3 regions of the Pantoea sp. GABEPS69 genome follow, and region 1 is predicted to be linked to each of the others. Evidence: predicted binding sites of a transcription regulator. Region 1 holds the regulator's gene; each other region holds the start of a gene.
The links. Region 1 encodes LexA, which represses DNA repair genes until DNA is damaged. Its sites were predicted from a motif close to TNCTGTATGTACATACAGNA; they were not measured.

Region 1 (7,539 bases):
CGGCGAGCGGCATACTGCCGGTATCTTGTGATCTATATCACATTACAGCATGATGGCGATCCTTTACTAAAAAGCCATTATCGAGGCAAATCATGAACGTTAAACCCACCGGCGGTCAGTACATCGCATTGGCGCTGCAATGGGTGCTAAATCTGGGACTGCTGGCGCTGGCGGTTATTCTGGCGGTGTTTCTGGGCAAAGAGACGCTGCACCTTGCCAACGTGCTGCTGAATGTTGGAGAACAGGCCTCCTCTTATCTGTTGATTGAGGGGATCGTTATCTATTTCCTCTACTTCGAATTTATCGCGCTGATTGTTAAATACTTCCAGTCTGGCTATCACTTCCCGCTGCGCTATTTTGTCTATATCGGCATTACGGCGATTATTCGACTGATTATCGTCGACCATAAAAATCCCTTCGATACGCTCTGCTACTCCGGCGCCATCCTGATTCTGGTGGTGACCCTGTGGCTGGCGAACAGCAACCGCCTGAAGCGCGAATAACTGCCGCCAGGTGTGCCCGTCGCGCCTCTGCGCTACACTGTTGCCCTCAAAATTGACGGGAGTGGTGATATGTCGCAAGAGGCGCTCAGCTTATTACGCGCGCTCAACTGGCTGCCATCTACGCATCCGACGCTGACCGCGCCGCTGCTGGACTGGCTGATGGAGGAAGACTCCATGACGCGCCGTTTCGAGCAGCACTGTCGGCAGGTGACGGTGCGGCCGATGCGCGAAGGCTTTATCAACGCCGATGAACTCACCGATGAAAGGGCGCTTCTGCCGGATGATGCGCGCTTCTGGCTGCGCGAGATCGTGCTGTGCGGCGATGACGAACCCTGGCTTATCGGCCGCACGCTGGTGCCGGAAAGCACGCTCAACGGCCCGGAACAGATGCTGCAACAGCTAGGGACGCGCCCGCTTGGCCGCTATCTTTTCTCCTCTTCGACCTTAAGCCGCGACTTTATCGAACCGGGCAGCGTCGGCGCGCTCTGGGGACGCCGCTCGCGCCTGCGGCTGTCGGGCAAGCCGCTGCTGCTGACCGAACTGTTTTTACCCGCCTCGCCGCTCTATCGCGACCTGGCCTGAGGACGATTAAACGTGGAAAAAAGCGTACAGATGAGTAAGTTTCAGGCCTATAGCCGCCTGATGCGTATTGATAAACCGATCGGCACGCTACTGCTGCTGTGGCCGACGCTGTGGGCGCTCTGGCTGTCGGATATGGGCGTGCCGCCGCTGTCGGTGCTGGTGGTGTTTGTGCTCGGCGTGTTTGTGATGCGCGCGGCGGGCTGCGTGATTAACGATTTCGCCGACCGCAAGGTCGACGGCTTCGTGAAGCGTACCGCCGGCCGTCCGCTGCCCAGCGGCGCGGTCAGCGAGAAAGAGGCGAAAATCCTGTTTGTGCTGCTGGGCTTGCTGGCGTTCGCGCTGGTGCTCACCATGAACCTGATGACGATTCTGCTTTCGCTCGGCGGGCTGGCGCTGGCCTGGTGCTATCCCTTTATGAAGCGCTATACCCATCTGCCACAGGTGGTGTTAGGCGCGGCGTTCGGCTGGGCTATTCCCATGGCCTGGGCTGCGGTTAGTGAGTCCTTACCATTAGAATGCTGGCTGGTGTTCCTGGCAAACATCTGCTGGACCGTCGCCTATGATACGCAGTACGCCATGGTGGATCGCGATGACGATATCAAGATCGGCGTCAAATCGACGGCGATTTTGTTTGGTCGCTACGACAAGCTGATTATCGGCCTGCTGCAGCTCGCAACGCTGGGTCTGTTGGCGCTGGTGGGACTGCTGATGCAGCTTAACGCTTTCTTTTACTGGTCGCTGCTCGGCGCCGCCGCGCTGTTTCTCTACCAGCAAAAGCTGATCGTTCGCCGCGAGCGCGACGCCTGCTTCCAGGGGTTTCTTAATAACAACTATGTCGGCCTGGTGGTGTTTATTGGCGTAGTGCTGAATACGCCGCCGTTTAGCCAGCTTTTTTAACAGCAAAAAGGCGACAAATTTGTCGCCTTTTGCGTCTGCTGGCAAGGTGCCAGCGCGGGAGAGAGGGCCCGATCGCAAAGACGCAAAAAGCGGCATCCCTGCCGGCTCGGCCCGCGCGTATATGCCCCTCATCCCTGAAGGGCACCCGTAAACGGGCCAACGCGTTGCGTTGTTCAAAAACGTTCCCGACGTTTTTATCCTTGTCGCAGGACGCTTTGCTCTTCGGTCCCTCTCTCCCGCTTATCAACCCGTGGAGCTGCCTGAAAAAAAGGGCGACATCTCTGTCGCCCTTGGTTTTTGCTGTCCGCGGCGGGCTACTCGTGCGCCACCGCGCTTTCGATAGTCAGCCGCACATCGCTGGTCACCAAATCGGCCAGAATATGCCAGGTAGCCTGCGTACGCTCGACGTCAGCGTCGCCAGTGTCGCTGATATAACCCTCATCGCGCAGCGTCAGCACCAGCGTGGTAAACACCGCCTTATCGAAAAACTCCGGCGCATTAATGCCGTGCAGCACCGAAAGACGCTGCGCCAGCATACGGCTCTCTTTCTCCAGCGTGCCGCGGTTGATGGTCGGCTTCGCGCTGAGGATCGAGAAGGTGATGGCGAAACGCTGCAGGGTCTCGCGGATGCCGGCGGCCAGCAGCTGCAGCGTGCGATAACGCGCGGCGGTGTGGCGCAGCTGTCCATCCTGCAGAGTAATCAGCCCCTGACGCGCCAGCTCCTGACAGAGGGCGCTCAGCAGCGCCGGCAGCGCGTCGATTTCCCAGCGCAGAAATAGCTCGCTTTTCAGCATCGGGTAAATCAGACGCACCTGGCGCAGCAGTTCGGCTTCGCTCAGGTTCGGGTGCTGCTGAATAATCGCGGCGATCAGCGACGGCATCACCAGCATATGGTGAATATTGTTGCGGTAATAGGTCATCAGCACCGCCTGCTCGCGCGGCAGAATGATGATGTCGCCGATATTGTCCTGCTCGGTTTCGAACTTATTCATGCTCATGGCATGGTTCAGCAGCGCTTCCGCTGAAAGCGGCGGCACCGTCGATTCCGGCGAATAGGGCACGTTGCGCAGCAGTTCGGTATAGCACTCAAGCTGCTCGATCAGCTGCTCGCGAGTTAGCGAACGCTGACGCGAGGCGAGCAGCGCGGTCACGCACAGGTTCATGGCGTTGGCGGCGCCCGCTTCGTTGATGCGCACCATCAGACGCGCCGCGATATCGTTTACAGTCGGCGTCAGCCAGCTGGGACGCTGCGGTTCAATCGGATCGATGGCGTCGCGCCACTCCGGCACCTGCTTGTTGAGGTAGTTCACCAGCGGCAGCGGTTCGCCGAAGTTAACGTAGCCCTGGCCCAGATTGCGCAGCTTACGCAGGCCGCGCACCATCTGCATAAAGCCTTCTTTCTCTTTCGCCGCGCCGCGCAGCTCTTTGGCGTAAGTGCCCACTTCCATAACGTGCTCATAGCCGATATAGATTGGCACCAGCGTAATCGGTCGCTTGCCGCCGCGCAGCATCGCCTGTAGCGTCATCGCCAGCGTGCCGGTTTTCGGATCGAGCAAACGGCCGGTACGTGAGCGCCCACCTTCAACAAAATACTCGACCGAGTAGCCGCGACTGAACAGCTCGCCGAGATATTCGCGGAACACGGTGGCGTAGAGTTTGTTGCCTTTGAAGGTGCGGCGAATAAAGAATGCGCCCAGACGGCGGAAAATCGGGCCGGCTGGCCAGAAGTTCAGGTTGATGCCTGCGGCGATATGCGGCGGCACCAGACCCTGGTGATAAAGCACGTAGGAGAGCAGCAGATAATCCATGTGGCTGCGGTGGCAGGGTACATAGACGATCTCATGGCCATCTTCCGCCAGCTGGCGCACGCGTTCGCCGCCGTTGACGTTGATGCCCTGATAGAGACGGCTCCACAGCCAGCCCATCACGCGATCGGTGACGCGGATCGCTTCATAGGAGAAGTCGGCGGCGATCTCTTCCATCATCTCGACGGCGTTCTGCTGCGCCTTCTCATGGGAAAGCTTTTTACTGCGCGCCTCTTCTTCCACCGCTTTTTCAATCGCCTTGGACTGCAGCAGCTTGTTGAAGAGATCCTGACGCGCCGGCAGACGCGGGCCGACCGCGGCTAAACGCTGGCGTGCGAAATGAATGCGCGCCACGCGCGCCAGTTTCTGCGCGATCGATTTATCGGTGCCGTGCTGCGTCGCCATCCAGCGCAGCGAAACCGTGGGGGAAAAGCGCACAAAGCTGTCGCGGCCGTGCCAGATGATAGCGAAGAACTTCTCAACCCCGTTAAGCTCGCGCAGGTGCGGCGTATCGTCGCCCTGAACCTCGCGGCCAGGCGCGCGCCCGAACATCACCGAGACCGGCAGCATCTGGATATCGAGCTGAGGATTGTTGCGGTGCAGATCGAGATACTCGTGGAAAATTTTCACCGATTCCGTATTCGGCCCGAAATGGGGGAATACGCGCGGGCCATCGTGGATAAACACGTGGCGCGGCAGCAGCGCGCCGTCGATTTCCAGCGGCGACAGCGGATCGGGCAAATTATGCTTCAGACACTGCTGGCGCAGCGTCAGCAAATCCGCCTTGGAATCGTATGGCAGCACGTACATAATCGGCCGCGTCGGATCGAGTCCATGTTCGGAGACGGGATCGCCCGGAATAGCCTTCGTTTTTACCAGAATGGAAAGTGGTAAATTCAACAATTTATAATAAAGTTTACGCCAACCTGACATAGACAACATGAAGCCTCTTGTTAGCAAAGCGCCGCAAGCATATCAGAAAGTGCTGCGAAGATCTGTGGTGGTGCCAAACGCACCTGGCCCAGACATTGACGTCAAACAACTAAAAGGGTTCCCTCGCAATGGCAAGTAATACCACCGGTTTACTCAGGATAGTGAAAGCGGCAGGCTACTCGTGGCAGGGGCTACGCGCCGCCTGGCAGCATGAGGCCGCGTTTCGTCAGGAAGCCACGGCCGCCATCGTCGCCATCGTCATCGCCTGCTGGCTGGATGTCGACTCCGTCGCGCGCATCCTGATGATCGGATCGGTGGTGCTGGTGATCATCGTCGAGATCCTTAACAGCGCCATTGAGGCGGTGGTCGACCGCATCGGCCAGGAGCGGCATCCGCTGGCGGGGCGGGCGAAAGATATGGGTTCCGCCGCCGTCTTGCTCGCTATCATACTGGCGCTGTTTGTCTGGATCGCGCTGCTCTGGACCCATTTGCGATAGCCTTTCCAGAATTGCCCAAACGGCTGTTATTTCCCTGGGTTTTGGTTTTCATTTCGCCAATACCTGTATATACTCACAGCGACTGTATAAACAACCAGGGGGCGGGATGAAAGCATTAACCACCAGGCAGCAACAGGTTTATGACCTGATTCGCGACCATATCAACCAGACGGGCATGCCGCCAACGCGTGCGGAGATCGCCTCGCAGCTGGGGTTCCGTTCCCCCAACGCCGCCGAAGAGCACCTTAAAGCGCTGGCGCGTAAAGGTGTTATCGAGATCGTTTCCGGCGCATCACGCGGCATTCGCCTGCTGATGGAAGAGGAAGAGTCCAACGGACTGCCGCTAATCGGCCGCGTCGCCGCCGGCGAGCCGCTACTGGCGCAGGAACATATTGAAACGCACTACAAAGTCGATCCCGACCTGTTTAAGCCCTCTGCTGACTTCCTGCTGCGCGTCGCCGGTATGTCGATGAAAGATATCGGCATTATGGATGGCGATCTGCTGGCTGTGCATAAAACGCAGGATGTGCGTAACGGTCAGGTCGTCGTGGCGCGCATCGATGACGAAGTCACGGTAAAGCGCTGGAAAAAGCAGGGCACCGTGGTTCATCTGCTGCCGGAAAACAACGACTTCGAGCCGATTATCGTCGACACCCGCACGCAGTCGCTGACCGTCGAAGGTCTGGCGGTAGGCGTGGTGCGCAACGGCGAGTGGCTCTGACCGCTGGCCTTCAGACGCCTGCATCCCTTCGTCAGGCGTCTGTACGATAATCTTTTCACGCGCCTCCTGCGGCTAATGTCGCGCCGGGGCCGCCTCGCTTCTTTTTACGTTTTCAGGCATGGACCGGCTGATGCGTCTCTTCTCTGCTGACGACCGACAACTCTGGCGGCTGGCGCTGCCGATGATCCTCTCCAATATCACCGTACCGCTGCTTGGCCTAGTGGACACCGCCGTTATCGGCCATCTCGACAGTCCGGTTTACCTTGGCGGCGTAGCGATTGGCGCGACCGCGACCAGCTTCGTCTTTATGCTTTTACTCTTTCTGCGCATGAGCACCACCGGCATCACCGCGCAGGCCTTTGGCGCACGCGATACGCAGGCGCTGGCGCGCGCCCTGACGCAGCCGCTACTGATGGCGCTGCTGGCGGGCCTGCTGTTTATCCTGCTGCGCGAGCCGCTCAGCGCGCTGACAGGTCGGCTGGCGGGCGGCGATCCGCAGGTGCAGGAGCAGGCCGCGATCTTTATTGATATCCGCTGGCTCAGCGCGCCGGCGACGCTGGCTAACATGGTGATCCTCGGCTGGCTGCTGGGCGTGCAGTATGCACGCGCGCCGGTTGTGCTGCTGGTGGTGGGCAACGCGGTCAATATTCTGCTCGACCTGTGGCTGGTGCTCGGTCTGAAGTGGGGCGTGGCAGGAGCGGCGAGCGCCACGGCGCTGGCGGAATATGTCACGCTGGCGGTTGGGCTGGCGATGGTGTGGCGCGTACTGAAGCTACGCGGCATCTCGATAGCGATGCTGAAAGAGAGCTGGCGCGGCGATATCAGCCGCCTGCTGCGCCTCAATCGCGACATTATGCTGCGTTCGCTGCTGCTGCAGCTCTGCTTTGCATCGCTGACGCTTATCGGCGCGCGACTGGGGCCGGAGATTGTCGCCGCTAACGCCGTACTGCTGATGTTTATCACCTTTACCGCCTATGCGCTCGACGGCTTCGCCTACGCGGTGGAAGCCGTCTCTGGCGAGGCCTACGGCGCGCGCGACGGAGAGCGACTGCTGTCGGTGTGGCACGCCGCCTGCCGACAGGCGGGCATGGTCGCGCTGGCCTTTGCGCTCATCTACGCGGCGAGCGGCGACGCTATTGTGTCGATGCTGACTTCGCTAGAGTCGCTACGGCAGCTGGTGGATCGCTATCTCATCTGGCAGATCGTTCTGCCGCTGGCGGGCGTATGGTGCTATCTGCTGGACGGCCTGTTTATCGGCGCGACGCGCGGACGCGAAATGCGCAACAGTATGGCGATGGCCGCGCTTGGCTACTTCCTGACGTTGCTGACTCTTCCCTGGTTAGGCAATCACGGCTTATGGCTGGCGGTCACGGTGTTTCTTGCGCTGCGCGGCGTTTCGCTTTGGCTGATCTGGCGGCGCGAATGGCGCTTAAATCGCTGGTTTCAAAGTTAATTTACGCGTGCTGCGTCAACCGTAAAACGCAGCGCCTGACGGATTATTCTGTATTTATCCGCCAGTTGCCGATTCGTCTACTACAATTACCTTACAACAGCGCGACACAGCAGCGCTTTGTATTGTCGTACTGCCAATGTGTGGTGGT
Region 2 (7,539 bases), 1.1 Mb from region 1:
GGTGCACTTCCGCCGCGATGTTCGCCAGATAGAGCGCCTCTTCCACTGCGGTATTGCCGCCGCCGATAACCGCGACTTTCTGGTTGCGGTAAAAGAAACCGTCGCAGGTGGCGCAGGCGGAAACCCCTTTGCCTTTAAACGCCTCTTCGGAAGGCAGGCCCAGATAGCGCGCCGAAGCGCCGGTCGCAATAATCAGCGCGTCAGCGGTGTATTCGGCGCTGTCGCCAGTGAGACGGAACGGACGGTTCTGCAGATCGACGGTGTGAATATGGTCGAAAATGATTTCCGTGTTGAATTTCTCGGCATGCTCATGCATGCGCTCCATCAGCGAGGGACCAGTGAGATCGTGCGGGTCGCCGGGCCAGTTCTCTACCTCGGTGGTGGTGGTCAGCTGACCGCCTTTTTCGAGGCCGGTGATCAGCACCGGATTCAGGTTAGCGCGAGCAGCATAGACCGCTGCGGTATAACCCGCCGGGCCTGAGCCCAGAATGAGCAATTTACTGTGTTTGGCCGTACTCATATGATCCTCAGTTTCATTCGGCTGACAACATGACCTGGGATTGTAGGGAATTTACCGTGGCAAAAAAAGGGCTGGGGAATTTTGTTACCGATAGCTGCAAGCGGCGTAGACGATAACGGCGGGTTCTGCACGTCGGCTGCGCTAAAAGGGGGCAATAATCGGTTTTTACTGGTGCAAGAGTACAAAAATTCTCATTTAAAAACAGTTACCCAGCGGTCTGTCTGGCATCTTGTCCTGAATTTGGTCTTTTTACTTTGACAATCGCCTGCGCTTTTGCGAAAACAATGGCAGAAGCGAAGAAGAAGGAGAGAGTCAAAACAGGGTTTCGTTCCTCGTTTTGCCCTTTTTTCCCGATAAATTTCAGCCTGGCATAGGTAATGACGCATGATGTGGACAGACAACATGCGTCATGCGGATGGATGCGCGACAGCGCACAGGCTCTGATTCTTCGCTTCACTAATGCCTTGAACAGTGAACGTTTCCAGGGCGTGGCAGGTAAAGGGAAGGAATTAAGAGAGACAATAATAATGGTAGACAATAAGAAACGCCCCGGAAAAGATCTCGACAGAATCGACAGAAATATTCTGAATGAGCTTCAGAAAGATGGTCGTATTTCCAACGTAGAGCTTTCCAAACGCGTAGGATTATCGCCTACGCCATGTCTTGAGCGTGTGCGTCGTCTGGAACGTCAGGGTTTTATTCTTGGCTATACCGCGCAACTTAACCCGCACTATCTCGATGCGTCGCTGCTGGTTTTTGTTGAGATTACTCTGAATCGTGGCGCGCCGGATGTGTTTGAACAGTTTAACGCCGCTGTGCAAAAACTTGAGGAAACTCAAGAGTGTCACCTGGTTTCCGGTGATTTCGACTACCTGCTGAAGACGCGCGTGCCGGATATGTCCGCCTACCGTAAGCTGCTTGGCGAAACCCTGCTGCGCCTGCCGGGGGTCAACGACACCCGCACTTACGTGGTGATGGAAGAGGTCAAACAGAGCAATCGGCTGGTGATCAAAACCCGATAACGCAGCGCAGGTGCAAAACCTGCGATATTTCGATACACTCCTGTGAATTCATACAGGACCAGCGTCGGGCTTGCCCGACGCTGTTGCCTTCATAATTTACAGGCACCTGGAGAGTTCTCTTGAGCCAGGAATACACAGAAGACAAAGAAGTTTCGTTAAAACCGCTGAGCAGTGGACGCCGTCTGCTGGAAGCGTTGCTTATTCTCGTCTCGCTTTTCGCCGTCTATCTGATGGTCTCGCTCGTCAGCTTCAATCCTTCCGATCCGAGCTGGTCGCAAACCGCCTGGCATGAGCCGATTCATAATCTCGGCGGCGGCGTGGGGGCCTGGCTGGCGGATACGCTGCTGTTTATCTTCGGCGTGATGGCCTACGCCATTCCGCCGGTGATCGTCGGACTGTGCTGGATCGCCTTTCGCCAGCGCGATCAGCAGGACTACATCGACTATTTCGCTATCGGCCTGCGCCTGATCGGCGTGCTGGCGCTGGTGGTGACCACCTGCGGCCTGGCCGCGCTCAATGCCGACGATATCTGGTATTTCGCCTCCGGCGGCGTTATCGGCAGCCTGGTGAGCAACGCCATTGCGCCCTGGTTCTCGCCGGCTACCGGCACGCTGGCGCTACTCTGCGTCTGGGCGGCGGGCATTACGCTCTATACCGGCTGGTCGTGGCTGACCATCGCCGAGCGCATCGGTGGCGTGGTGATGGGCGTACTGACGTTCGCCAGCAACCGTTCGCGCCGCGACGAGCCGTGGCAGGAAGACGAGGACGAGATTGACGCTGACGTTGCGCCGCGCTTTAAGGCGGCCACGCAGGATGACGAAGATGTGCTGCTTGCCGCGCCGCGCGCGCCGGCCGATCACGCTGCGACTGATGCCGCCGATCCGCTGCTGGCGAAAGCCGCTGCGGCAACGGATGCCGCGCTAACGTCAGCCGCCCAGGCTGCAGGCGTTTCCGCTGTTGTGTCGCCAGCGCCGACTGCCACCTCCCCGACGACGGATGCGGCTCCGCCCGTTACGCCAGCTGCAGCTACGCCAGCTTTCGATACGTCGCCATCGGTGCCGACATTCTCCACGCCTGCTGCATCGCCTGTAGCAGCTGCGGCCGTACCGACGCCGGCCGCCGTGCAGGCTACGGCGGCTAACGCCTTCTCTGCGCCTCAGGCTCAGCAACCCGCCAGCGCCTTTACGCCAGCGGCCGAACAGCCCGCTGCGCCTGCCGAGCCGCCGCGCTATCGTTTCGACGTGCCGCAAGAGCCTGCTGCGCCTGCCTTTACCGGCTGGGAAGAGGACGAAGGTCCGCAAATGGGCAACTGGCGCGATGCCGAGATGACCGCAACGGCGAGCGCGACCGCCGCCGCAGCGGCGCAGGCAAGCTCCTCGCCGCTGTTCGATATCGCCCCGGAAACCAACCACAATCCGCAGGTTAAGCAGGGGATTGGACCGGCGTTGCCGCGTCCTAATCCGGTAAAACTGCCGACGCGCCGTGAGCTTGCCTCCTACGGCATCAAGCTGCCTTCTCAGCGTATGGCGGAAGAAAAAGCCAAAGCGCAGGAGCAGCAGCGCGCCGAGGCCGAACGGCCTGCAGAGGCGCACGCCGAATGGTCGGAGCAACAGCAGCAGGCTGAAGAACAGGCGCAGCTGCGCGACGCGTTCGCCAGCCAGCAGCAGCAGCGCTACGGCGAGAGCTGGCAGCAGGAAGAGGAGCCTGAAGCGGAAGAGGCGATCGAACAAGCCGCGCTGGCGCAGCAGTTTGCCGCTCAGCAGCAGCAGCGCTACGGCGCCGAAGAGCAGGAAGAGAAGACGCCTGCCTTTAGCCTGGACACCTCCGCCGCGTTTGATTTCTCGCCGATGAAAGATCTGGTGGATGAGGGACCGAACGAACCAGTCTTTACCATCGCCAGCGCTCCCGAGTCGGAAGCGCCCGCGGCGACCCATACGCCGTGGCAGCAGCCTGCTGAAGCGGCGGCTGCCCAGCCCGCGGTTTCCGTGGCCGCGCCGACGGTCTCCACCGCGTTCGAACCCGCCGCTGCTTTCGCTGCCGAGCCGGAGCCAACGCCCGCGTTTCAGACGCCTGCGCCTGCCGCTGCGCAGCCGACGGCCTCACAGCCCGCTTCGCTGGATAACAGCCTGATCCATCCTTTCCTGATGCGTCATAACCAGCCGCTGGAGAAACCTTCCACGCCGCTGCCGACGCTCGATCTGCTCACCTCGCCGCCTGCGGAAGAGGAGCCGGTCGATATGTTCGCGCTGGAGCAAACGGCGCGTCTGGTCGAAGCGCGACTGGGCGACTATCGCGTCAAAGCGGAAGTGGTCGGCATTTCGCCCGGCCCGGTTATTACTCGCTTCGAGCTGGATCTGGCGCCGGGCGTCAAAGCCGCACGCATCTCCAACCTGTCGCGCGATCTGGCCCGTTCGCTCTCTGCGGTTGCGGTGCGCGTGGTTGAGGTGATCCCTGGCAAGCCTTATGTCGGCCTGGAGCTGCCTAACAAGCATCGCCAGACGGTCTACCTGCGCGAAGTGCTCGACTGCGCCAAATTCCGCGATAACCCGTCGCCGCTGGCGGTCGTGCTGGGTAAAGATATCGCCGGCCAGCCGGTGGTCGCCGATCTGGCGAAAATGCCCCACCTGCTGGTCGCCGGTACCACCGGTTCCGGTAAGTCGGTCGGCGTTAACACCATGATCATCAGCATGCTCTATAAGGCGACGCCGGAAGAGGTGCGCTTTATCATGATCGACCCGAAAATGCTTGAGCTGTCGGTCTATGAGGGCATTCCGCATCTGCTGACTGAAGTCGTTACCGATATGAAAGACGCGGCTAACGCGCTGCGCTGGAGCGTCGGCGAGATGGAGCGTCGCTATAAGCTGATGTCGGCGCTCGGCGTGCGTAACCTTGCCGGTTACAACGAAAAAGTCGAGCAGGCGGAAGCGATGGGCCGTCCGATTCCCGATCCGTTCTGGAAGCCGGGCGACAGTATGGATATGACGCCGCCGGTGCTGGAAAAACTGCCTTATATCGTGGTGCTGGTGGATGAGTTCGCCGACCTGATGATGGCGGTCGGCAAGAAGGTGGAAGAGCTGATCGCGCGTCTGGCGCAGAAAGCGCGCGCCGCGGGCATCCACCTGGTGCTGGCGACCCAGCGTCCGTCAGTGGATGTGATTACCGGCCTGATCAAGGCCAATATCCCGACGCGTATCGCCTTTACCGTCTCGAGCAAAATCGACTCGCGCACCATCCTCGACCAGGGCGGCGCCGAATCGCTGTTGGGCATGGGCGATATGCTCTATATGCCGCCTAACTCTTCCATGCCGGTGCGTGTGCACGGCGCCTTCGTGCGCGATCAGGAAGTGCACGCCGTGGTGCAGGACTGGAAGGCGCGCGGACGTCCGCAGTACATCGAAAGCATTACCGCAGGCGAAGAGAGCGAAGGCGGCGCTGGCGGCCTGGAAGGCGACGAAGAGCTGGATCCGCTGTTCGATCAGGCGGTGGCCTTCGTGGTCGACAAGCGACGCGCCTCGATCTCCGGCGTACAGCGCCAGTTCCGTATCGGCTATAACCGCGCCGCGCGCATTATCGAACAGATGGAAGCGCAGGGCATCGTCTCCGAGCCAGGCCACAACGGCAACCGCGAAGTGCTTTCGCCGCCGCCGCACGAAATGTAGCGCGACACGCTTTGCAACAAACAATCATGGGCCAGTTTTTACTGGCCCATTGTTCAGGCGACATTTACCCCTCATATCAGAGAAAGCTTTCGGGTTTTTCTCCTGGCTCAATGCTAAAACGGCGACCAGAATTAAAACGGTATTCACTGGATAGAGATAAATAAGGAATTGAAGCGGATGAAATCAAGCGTAATCGTGTCTGGCCTGTTGGCCGTTTTTGCGTCTGCCAGCGTAATGGCGGACGCCTCCAGCGATCTGCAGCAGCGTCTGAACAAAGTTAACAGCTTCCACGCCAGCTTCAGCCAGAAAGTGACCGACAGCAGCGGCGCCAACGTGCAGGAAGGCGAGGGCGAGCTGTGGGTGAAGCGTCCCAGCCTGTTTAACTGGCATATGACCGCGCCGGACGAGAGCGTGATTATCTCTGACGGCAAAAATTTGTGGTTCTACAATCCGTTCGTGGAACAGGCGAGCGTCAGCCTGCTGAAAAACGCCACCAGCAACACGCCTTTTATGCTGATTGCCCGTAACCAGCCGAGCGACTGGCAGCAGTACAACATTAAACAGCAGGGCGATACTTTTGAACTGACGCCGAAAAACAGCGACGGCAATCTCAAACAGTTCACTCTCTCGGTGACCCCAACGGGCACCATCAATCAGTTCAGCGCCATTGAGCAGGACGGCCAGCGCAGCAGCTATCAGCTCAAAAGCCAGAAAAACGGCGCTATCAGCCCGGACAAGTTTACCTTCACGCCGCCTAAAGGGGTGACGGTAGACGACCAGCGTCAGTGAGGTGAGCGTGGGTAATCTGTCTCTGGATTTTTCCTCTGAAGATTTTAAGCCGCTAGCGGCGCGTATGCGCCCCGAAACGCTTAAGCAGTATATCGGGCAGCAGCATCTGCTGGCGCCCGGCAAGCCTTTGCCGCGCGCAATCGAGGCTGGCCATCTGCACTCGATGATTCTTTGGGGACCGCCGGGTACAGGTAAAACCACGCTGGCGGAGATTATCGCGCGCTACGGCAATGCCGACGTCGAGCGTATCTCCGCCGTCACTTCGGGCGTCAAAGAGATCCGCGAGGCGATCGAGCGGGCGCGCCATAGCCGTCAGGTCGGCCGCCGCACCATCCTGTTCGTCGACGAGGTGCATCGCTTCAATAAAAGTCAGCAGGATGCGTTTTTGCCGCATATCGAAGACGGCACCATTACTTTTATCGGCGCCACGACCGAAAACCCCTCGTTTGAACTCAACTCAGCGCTGCTCTCCCGCGCACGCGTCTATCTGCTGAAATCGCTGACCACGGAAGATATCGAGCAGGTGCTCGATCAGGCGATGCAGGACAAAACGCGCGGCTACGGCGACAGCGATATTCTTCTGCCCGACAATACGCGACGCATGATCGCCGAACTGGTCAGCGGCGATGCGCGCCGCGCGCTTAATACGCTGGAAATGATGGCGGATATGGCGGAGCTCAACGCGCAGGGCAAACGCGAGCTGACGCCGCAGCTGCTGACCGAAGTGTCCGGCGAGCGCGCCGCACGCTTCGACAATAAAGGCGATCGCTTTTACGACCTGATTTCGGCGCTGCACAAATCGGTACGCGGCTCAGCGCCGGATGCGGCGCTTTACTGGTACGCGCGCATTATCACCGCCGGCGGCGATCCGCTCTATGTCGCGCGACGCCTGCTGGCGATCGCCTCGGAAGATGTCGGCAACGCCGATCCGCGCGGTATGCAGGTGGCGATCGCCGCCTGGGACTGCTTTACCCGCGTTGGGCCTGCTGAAGGGGAGCGCGCTATCGCTCAGGCGATCGTCTATCTTGCCTGCGCGCCAAAAAGCAACGCCGTCTACAACGCCTTTAAAGCGGCGATGCGCGATGCGCGCGAGCATCCCGACTATGACGTGCCGGAGCACCTGCGCAACGCGCCGACCCGGCTGATGAAAGAGATGGGCCTGGGCAAAGAGTACCGTTACGCCCATGACGAAGCGCATGCCTATGCGGCAGGCGAGGTCTATTTTCCGCCTGAAATGGCGCAGACGCGCTACTACACACCGACTCAGCGCGGCCTCGAAGGCAAAATTGGCGAAAAGCTCGCCTGGCTGGCTGAACAGGATCAAAATAGCCCGACAAAACGCTACCGCTAAAACAGGCGTTACGGTAAGGTGAGCAAGGATTTCAATGCATTCCAGCGGGAATGCATCCCTCTTTTCAACCTTTTATTACACAGGATAAGCATGCTCGATCCCAATCTGCTGCGTAATGAGCCAGACGCAGTCGCAGAAAAACTGGCACGCCGAGGATTTAAACTGGATGTGGAAACGCTGCGCTCCTTAGAAGAGCGC
Region 3 (7,539 bases), 1.5 Mb from region 1:
ATCTTTGAAGCCGACCGCTATACGCTCACCTACAGCCATATCGACCGCATTATTATCGGCGGCGTGATGCCGGTCGCCGACGGCGTGACCTTCGGCAACGAGATGGGCAAACAGCTGGGCGTCAGCTACTTCCTGGAGCGCCGCGAGCTGGGCGTTATCAATATCGGCGGGCCAGGCACCATCGAGGTAGACGGCAAGGTCTGGGAGATCGGAACGGAAGAGGCGCTTTACGTCGGCAAAGGCGCCCAGACGCTGAGCTTCCGCAGCAGCGACGCCTCACGTCCGGCGAAGTTCTATTTCAACAGCGCGCCCGCGCACAGCCGCTTTCCCGATAAAAAAGTCGGCAAAGAGGACGCGGTTCGCACCACGCTGGGCGATGCGGCGACCTCAAACCGCCGCACCATCAATAAATATCTGGTGCCGGACGTGCTGCCGACCTGTCAGCTCACCATGGGCCTGACCCGCCTGGACGAAGGCAACCTGTGGAACACCATGCCGTGCCACACCCACGAACGTCGCATGGAGGTCTACTTCTACTTTGATATGAACCCGGACAGCGCGGTGTTTCATATGATGGGCCAGCCGCAGGAGACGCGTCATCTGCTGGTGCATAACGAACAGGCGGTTATCTCGCCCAGCTGGTCGATTCATGCCGGCGTCGGCACCGAACGCTACACCTTTATCTGGGGCATGGTCGGCGAGAATCAGGTATTCGACGACATGGATCATGTCAACATCCGCGATCTGCGCTAACAAAGGAGGCGCTCTCATGATACTCAACGCATTTAATCTGGAAGGGAAAATCGCGCTGGTCACCGGCTGCAACACCGGGCTCGGCCAGGGGATGGCGCTGGGGCTGGCGCAGGCCGGCTGCGATATCGTCGGCGTCAACCGCGAGGATCCCACAGAAACGCAGCAGCGCGTCGAAGCGCTAGGCCGTCGCTTCTGGTCGCTGCAGGCGGATCTTATCCGCACCGAACAGGTGCCGGGCGTGGTGGAGAAAGCCGTGGCCGCCGCAGGCAAAATCGACATTCTGGTCAACAACGCCGGGATTATCCGCCGTGAAGACGCGCTGAACTTCAGCGAACAGGACTGGGATGACGTCATGAACATCAACAGTAAGAGCGTCTTCTTTCTGTCGCAGCAGGTGGCGCGCCAGTTTATCGCACAGGGCCAGGGCGGCAAAATTATCAACATCGCCTCGATGCTCTCTTTCCAGGGCGGCATTCGCGTTCCCTCCTACACGGCGTCAAAAAGCGCGGTGATGGGCCTGACGCGACTGATGGCGAACGAGTGGGCGAAACACGGCATCAACGTTAACGCCATTGCGCCGGGCTATATGGCGACCAACAATACCGAACAGCTGCGCAGCGACGAAAGCCGCAGCGCCGAGATCCTCGGACGCATCCCCGCCGCGCGCTGGGGCGTGCCGGAAGATATGATGGGGCCGGTGGTTTTCCTCGCCTCTTCAGCCTCTGACTATGTCAACGGCTACACGCTGGCGGTCGACGGCGGCTGGCTGGCGCGCTAGCGTCTCGCAGGTCATAAGTCGCGGCCTGATAGCCTGCGTTCTCTGTCTGCGGCTGACAAACACGACGAAACGGCGGCGCAATGTCGCCGTTTCGCTAAAAAAATTCACGCTTCGTTACAGCGTCACAACTTCTCATTTACTGGATAAATCCCTATACTGGATGCATCGACAGTTTGCAGCCAGGTTTTATCATGACGGGCGAAGGCCACGTAATTTTCGCTATTGCCACCGCTATTTTCGCTAAGCGCGCGGAGCTGACGCCCGTGCTGGCGCAGGCCGACTGGTGGCATCTTATCCCTGCCACGCTGCTTACCTGCCTGCTACCCGATATTGACCACCCCAAATCTTTGCTCGGCCAGAGGCTAAAGTGGCTCTCCTATCCAATAGCACGCGCGTTTGGTCACCGGGGCTTTACCCACAGCCTGCTGGCCGTTGCGGCCAGCCTGTGGCTGTTTCAGATAAACGTACCCGATGACTGGCTGCTGCCCGCTGACGTACTACAGGGAATGACGCTGGGTTATCTCAGCCATATCGTTGCCGATATGCTGACGCCCGCCGGCGTGCCGCTGCTGTGGCCGTGCCGCTGGCGCTTTCGTCTGCCGATCCTGAGAAGCCAGAAAGGCAACCAGCTTGAGCGCACGCTCTGCCTGATACTGGTCGGCTGTTCGCTGTGGTTTCCGGCAGGCGCGCCCTCATTTGGTGCGCAGGGCTGGACCTCTCAGCTGTTCGATACGCTACAAAATGGCGTCTCTCGCCTGATTTCCACCCAAAAAGCGCATTAAAGCAGCAGAAAACGCTGTCTGGTTATAAGGCATTCCATTTGGATATAAGTCGGTGCCCGAGTGAGCTGGTAACATACCGCCACTTAATTCGTGCGTCACAATATCTGGCGTTCCGGCGCTAATAGCTGTCGCCGGACGTGTCTTTCGGGAGCCAATATGGATCTACCTCTGATTCTCAATCTCGCAGCCTTCGTCGCGCTGCTGCTGCTGCTGTCGCGCCTCGGTCGTGATAGCTGGAGCCTGTCGAAAAAAGTGCTGGTCGGTCTGGTGATCGGCGTGCTGTTCGGCCTGGCGCTGCAAACCATTTACGGTGCGCAGAGCGACGTGCTGAAAACCTCTATTAGCTGGTTCAATATCGTGGGCAACGGCTACGTGCAGCTGCTGCAGATGATCGTGATGCCGCTGGTGTTCGCCTCGATCCTCAGCGCCGTCGCGCGCCTGCATAACGCCTCGTCGCTGGGCAAAATCAGCCTGCTCACTATTGGCGTGCTGCTGTTTACCACCGCGATCTCCGCGCTGGTCGGCGTGCTGGTCACCGGCCTGTTCCACCTCAGCGCCGAGGGGCTGGTGCAGGGAGCGCAGGAGAGCGCGCGTCTTGCCGCGATCCAGAGCAACTACGCGGGCAAAGTGGCGGACCTCACCGTACCGCAGCTGCTGCTCTCTTTCGTGCCGAAAAATCCGTTTGCCGATCTGACCGGCGCCAGCCCGACCTCGATCATCAGCGTAGTGATCTTCGCCGCCTTCCTCGGCGTGGCCGCGCTGCAGCTGCTGAAGGATGACGAAGCCAAAGGCCAGCGCGTGCTGGTGGCGATCGATACCCTGCAGTCCTGGGTGATGAAGCTGGTGCGTTTGATCATGAAGCTGACCCCCTACGGCGTGCTGGCGCTGATGACCAAAGTGGTCGCCGGCTCCAATCTGCAGGACATTATCAAGCTGGGCGGTTTCGTCGTCGCCTCCTACCTGGGTCTGGCGATTATGTTCGGCGTGCACGCGCTGCTGCTGTCGGTTAACGGCATCAACCCGCTGCGCTTCTTCCGCAAGGTCTGGCCGGTGATCACTTTCGCCTTCACCAGCCGCTCCAGCGCCGCAAGCATTCCGCTTAACGTGGAAACTCAGACGCGTCGCCTGGGCGTACCGGAATCGATCGCCAGCTTCTCCGCCTCTTTCGGTGCGACAATTGGTCAGAACGGCTGCGCAGGCCTCTACCCAACCATGCTGGCAGTGATGGTTGCGCCGACCGTCGGCATTAACCCGTTCGATCCGGTCTGGATCGCCACGCTGGTGGGTATCGTTATGCTGAGCTCGGCAGGCGTGGCGGGCGTAGGCGGCGGCGCGACCTTCGCCGCGCTGATCGTGCTGCCGGCGATGGGTCTGCCGGTGACGCTGGTCGCCCTGCTGATCTCTATCGAACCGCTGATCGATATGGGCCGTACCGCGCTCAACGTCAACGGCTCGATGACCGCTGGCTCCCTCACCAGCCGCTGGCTCGGCATGACCGACAAATCGGTGCTGGAGAGTGACGAGCACGCAGAGCTGGCGCACCGCTAAGCGCGCGTTGTATGACAATAAACCGGGCCATCGCGCCCGGTTTTTTTATGTCCGCACTTCACAATCCGCCCCCTTTATGGCGACGCCGTTAAGAAAGCGTTAAACGTGGTAAAGAGAGGAAAAAGTCGCGCCTCTGCGCTTGTTTTCACAGCGTAAAAAGAGAATGCTTCAGGCAGTTATCGCAGGAGAAAACCCATGAAAAAAGTTATCGCCTCGCTGCTGGCGTTAACGCTGTTGTCGCCAGCGCTTGTCTCTGCTCACCCCGGCGGCTGGGGTCCCGGCCCGGGTCCACACTGGGGCGGCCACGGCCGCGGCTGGGGCGGTCCAGGCCCGCTGCGCTTTTTGCCGGAGGCGGCGACCGCGGTGCTGATCGGTGGCCTGACCTACTACATGCTCAACGGCGCTTACTATCAGCGTCAGGGCGAAAATTATGTGGTGGTGCAGCCGCCAGCCGAGCCGGACGGCGCGCTGCGCGTGCTCGACTTTAACGGCCGTCGTTTTTACGTGCAGGAGGGCCACTACTATCAGCGCGATATCAGCGGCAACTATATCGAGGTGCCGCGTCCCGCAGGACTCTGAGCAGCCATAACGAAAAACGGCCCGTCAATGACGGGCCGTTTGCTTTCTGTTCTGTCGCTTCGCGGCTTACTGAGCAGCCTGCGGATCGGTATCGTACTCTTTACAGCTCTGGAAACCGTAGTTCATAACGCGACCGGTGTCGCTGTAGCTCACGAAGTAGGTCTGCGGTTTGCCGTCACGCTCGCCCAGCACATAAGTCTGACAGGTGCCGCGTGCGTGAACCATAGTGATTTCAGTAGAAGCCGGGCCCGCAATCTGGCGAACCTGATCGCGCGTCATGCCTTTTTTCACATCCTTAACCACGGGCTTGCTCACGTAGCTCTCAGCACGATCGTAAGCCGTACAACCAGACAGTGCGACCAGCGTCAGCGCCGCAGCGATACATCCCATTGCTTTATTCATCGAGTTGTTCCTCATTGTATTGTCCATGTAAGCTTAAGCCTGGAACAGAAATGCAGATTAATCAACTTTATGGCGCATTTTTAAGTTCAGTCTGAACTGTCAGGCTAGCGTAAAAAAGCTGTTCTTAATGGGATCGCCCCGTATAATCCGGCGCGAGAATAAGCACTCTCAAAACTACTTTTTGGAGGCAGGATGAACCCACAGCGTGAGGCGCGCGACGCGCGGCATCGCACGCGCCAGGATGAGATCATCGCGGCAGCGCGGCGCTGTTTTCGTCAGTCAGGCTTCCACGGTGCCAGCATGGCGCAGCTTGCCAGCGCCGCCCGCCTCAGCGTCGGGCAGATCTATCGCTACTTTCCCAGTAAAGACGCGCTGATCGAAGAGATGGTGAAACGCATCGTCGACGGCCGCGTGGCGGCGATGAGCGCGCAGAGCGACGCCAGCCATATCGCCGATATGATCGCCCGCCGCGAAACCCTGCACGACGAGGATGAGATGCTGATGCTGGAGGTTGCTGCCGAGGCGAGCCGCAATCCGCGCGTCAGCGATATCCTGCAGGCCGCCGAGACGCGTCTGTTTCACAACGCCTGTGAAAAAATGCGCGCGGACTATCCGCACCTTACCGAGCCGCAGCGCGCCGCCTGCGTCGAAGTGCTGGCGGTGCTGATAGAAGGCACCGCTTTTCGCCGCCTGACGACGCAGAAAGCGTCAGCGGATCTGCTTCATACCCTCTACAAACAGATGATCCACAACTTAGTTAACCCCTCAGAGGACAAATGACACCTGCACGCAATAACCGACTGGTCTATGCCGTCACGCTGGGCCTGCTGGCGGCGCTCGGCCCGCTCTGCATCGATCTCTACCTGCCTGCGCTGCCTGAACTGGCGCGCGATCTGCAAACCTCGACCGCCACGGCGCAGCTCAGCCTTACCGCCGGCCTGCTCGGCCTTGGCGCCGGGCAGCTGCTGTTCGGGCCGATGAGCGATAAGTTCGGTCGGCTGCGTCCGCTGACGCTTTCGCTGGCGCTGCTGTTTATCGCCTCGATCGGCTGCGCGCTGGCGCAGGATATCCACCAGCTGCTGCTGGCGCGCCTGTTCGAAGGGCTGGCGGGCGCGGGCGGCGCGGTGCTGTCGCGGGCGGTGGCGCGCGATATGTACAGCGGCCATGAGCTGACGCGCTTCTTCGCGCTGCTGATGCTGGTGAACGGGCTGGCGCCGATCGGCGCGCCGGTGCTGGGCGGCGTGCTGATGACGCTGCTTAACTGGCGCGGCATCTTCGTGGTGCTGGGCGCGACGGCGCTGCTGCTGATCCTGCTGGCGCGCTGGAAGCTGCACGAAACCCTGCCGCCCGAGCGCCGCAGCCAGGGCTCGGTCTTCTCCGCCTGGGCAGCGCTGGGCCAGGTAGTGGTTCATCGTCCCTTTATGGGCTTCTGCCTGACGCAGGCCTTTATGATGTCGGGCATGTTCGCCTATATCGGCGCCTCGCCCTTCGTGCTGCAGCAGATTTACGGCCTGTCGCCGCAGGCGTTCAGCTTCTGCTTCGCCGCGAACGGCATCGGGCTGGTGATCGCCTCGCAGACCAGCGCGCGCCTCTGCCCGCTCTGGGGCGAATATCGCGTGCTGAAGGGCGGCCTGACGATGGCCTTTGCTGCCTCCAGCCTGCTGCTGCTGGCGGGCCTCCTCGCCGCACCGCTGCCGCTGGTGCTGGTGGCGCTCTTTTTCACCATCGCGAGCAACGGGGTGATCGCCACCACCGCCTCGTCGCTGGCGATGCAGAGCCAGGGCCATCGCGCCGGCAGCGCATCGGCGGTCATCGGCGTCTGCATGTTCTCATTCGGCGCGATCTCGGTGCCCATCACCGGGCTGGGCGGCACTTCGCTCGTCAGCATGACCGGCACCATCTTCGGCTGCTTTATGCTGGCGATCCTGATGTTTATTTTCCTGGCGCAGAAACCGGCGCCGCGCGAATAAACTGCCTGATCTGGCAACAGTTAACCGGAAACAACTGGCGCTTTGGCTTGTTGTTTTCGCCGATGCGCGTTAGCTTTAATAAATGGTTCGCACGGGCCAACAGGCCACTGTCTTGAGGAGAGATTCATGTCACTGCAGCAGGAAATCATTACAGCACTCGGCGTTAACCCGGTTATCGACCCGCAACAGGAAATTCGCCGCAGCGTCGATTTCCTCAAAAGCTACCTGAAGCGCAATCCGTTTCTGAAGACCCTGGTGCTCGGCATCAGCGGCGGCCAGGACTCGACGCTGGCGGGCAAATTGTCACAGCTGGCGATTAGCGAACTGCGCGAAGAGAGCGGCGACAGCGCCTACGCCTTTATCGCGGTGCGCCTGCCCTACGGCGTCCAGGCGGATGAGCAGGACTGTCAGGACGCGCTGGCGTTTATCCAGCCCGATCGCTCGCTGGTGGTCAATATCAAAGAGTCGGTGCTGGCCAGCGAACGCGCGCTGAGAGAAGCGGGCGTTGAACTTTCCGATTTCGTGCGCGGCAATGAAAAAGCGCGCGAACGCATGAAGGCGCAGTACAGCATCGCCGGCATGACCAAAGGTCTGGTGGTGGGCACCGACCACGCGGCGGAAGCGATTACCGGCTTCTTCACCAAATATGGCGACGGCGGCACCGACATCAATCCGCTGTTTCGCCTCAACAAACGTCAGGGCAAGCTGCTGCTGAAAACCCTGGGCT

Region 2: PVE98_RS13050 (DNA translocase FtsK 4TM domain-containing protein) is a predicted target of LexA. The motif match lies at 1,581-1,600, and genes of this name have one in related genera.
Region 3: PVE98_RS11095 (metal-dependent hydrolase) is a predicted target of LexA. The motif match lies at 1,686-1,705, and genes of this name have one in related genera.

Annotation. Positions count from the first base shown of each region.
Region 1 covers NZ_CP118618.1:3,734,743-3,742,281, reverse strand. The annotation lists gene psiE (phosphate-starvation-inducible protein PsiE) at 93-503, shown strand; gene ubiC (chorismate lyase) at 573-1,085, shown strand; gene ubiA (4-hydroxybenzoate octaprenyltransferase) at 1,116-1,982, shown strand; gene plsB (glycerol-3-phosphate 1-O-acyltransferase PlsB) at 2,297-4,720, opposite strand; gene PVE98_RS18200 (diacylglycerol kinase) at 4,849-5,217, shown strand; gene lexA (transcriptional repressor LexA) at 5,324-5,938, shown strand; gene dinF (MATE family efflux transporter DinF) at 6,069-7,391, shown strand.
Region 2 covers NZ_CP118618.1:2,658,785-2,666,323, reverse strand. The annotation lists gene trxB (thioredoxin-disulfide reductase) at 1-520, opposite strand, end outside; gene PVE98_RS13060 (hypothetical protein) at 726-1,058, opposite strand; gene lrp (leucine-responsive transcriptional regulator Lrp) at 1,048-1,542, shown strand; gene PVE98_RS13050 (DNA translocase FtsK 4TM domain-containing protein) at 1,662-5,201, shown strand; gene lolA (outer membrane lipoprotein chaperone LolA) at 5,379-5,990, shown strand; gene PVE98_RS13040 (replication-associated recombination protein A) at 5,998-7,341, shown strand; gene serS (serine--tRNA ligase) at 7,432-7,539, shown strand, end outside.
Region 3 covers NZ_CP118618.1:2,253,603-2,261,141, forward strand. The annotation lists gene kduI (5-dehydro-4-deoxy-D-glucuronate isomerase) at 1-753, shown strand, start outside; gene kduD (2-dehydro-3-deoxy-D-gluconate 5-dehydrogenase KduD) at 770-1,531, shown strand; gene PVE98_RS11095 (metal-dependent hydrolase) at 1,723-2,313, shown strand; gene PVE98_RS11100 (L-cystine transporter) at 2,470-3,861, shown strand; gene PVE98_RS11105 (DUF6515 family protein) at 4,057-4,440, shown strand; gene osmE (osmotically-inducible lipoprotein OsmE) at 4,507-4,842, opposite strand; gene PVE98_RS11115 (TetR/AcrR family transcriptional regulator) at 5,035-5,622, shown strand; gene PVE98_RS11120 (multidrug effflux MFS transporter) at 5,619-6,812, shown strand; gene nadE (ammonia-dependent NAD(+) synthetase) at 6,939-7,539, shown strand, end outside.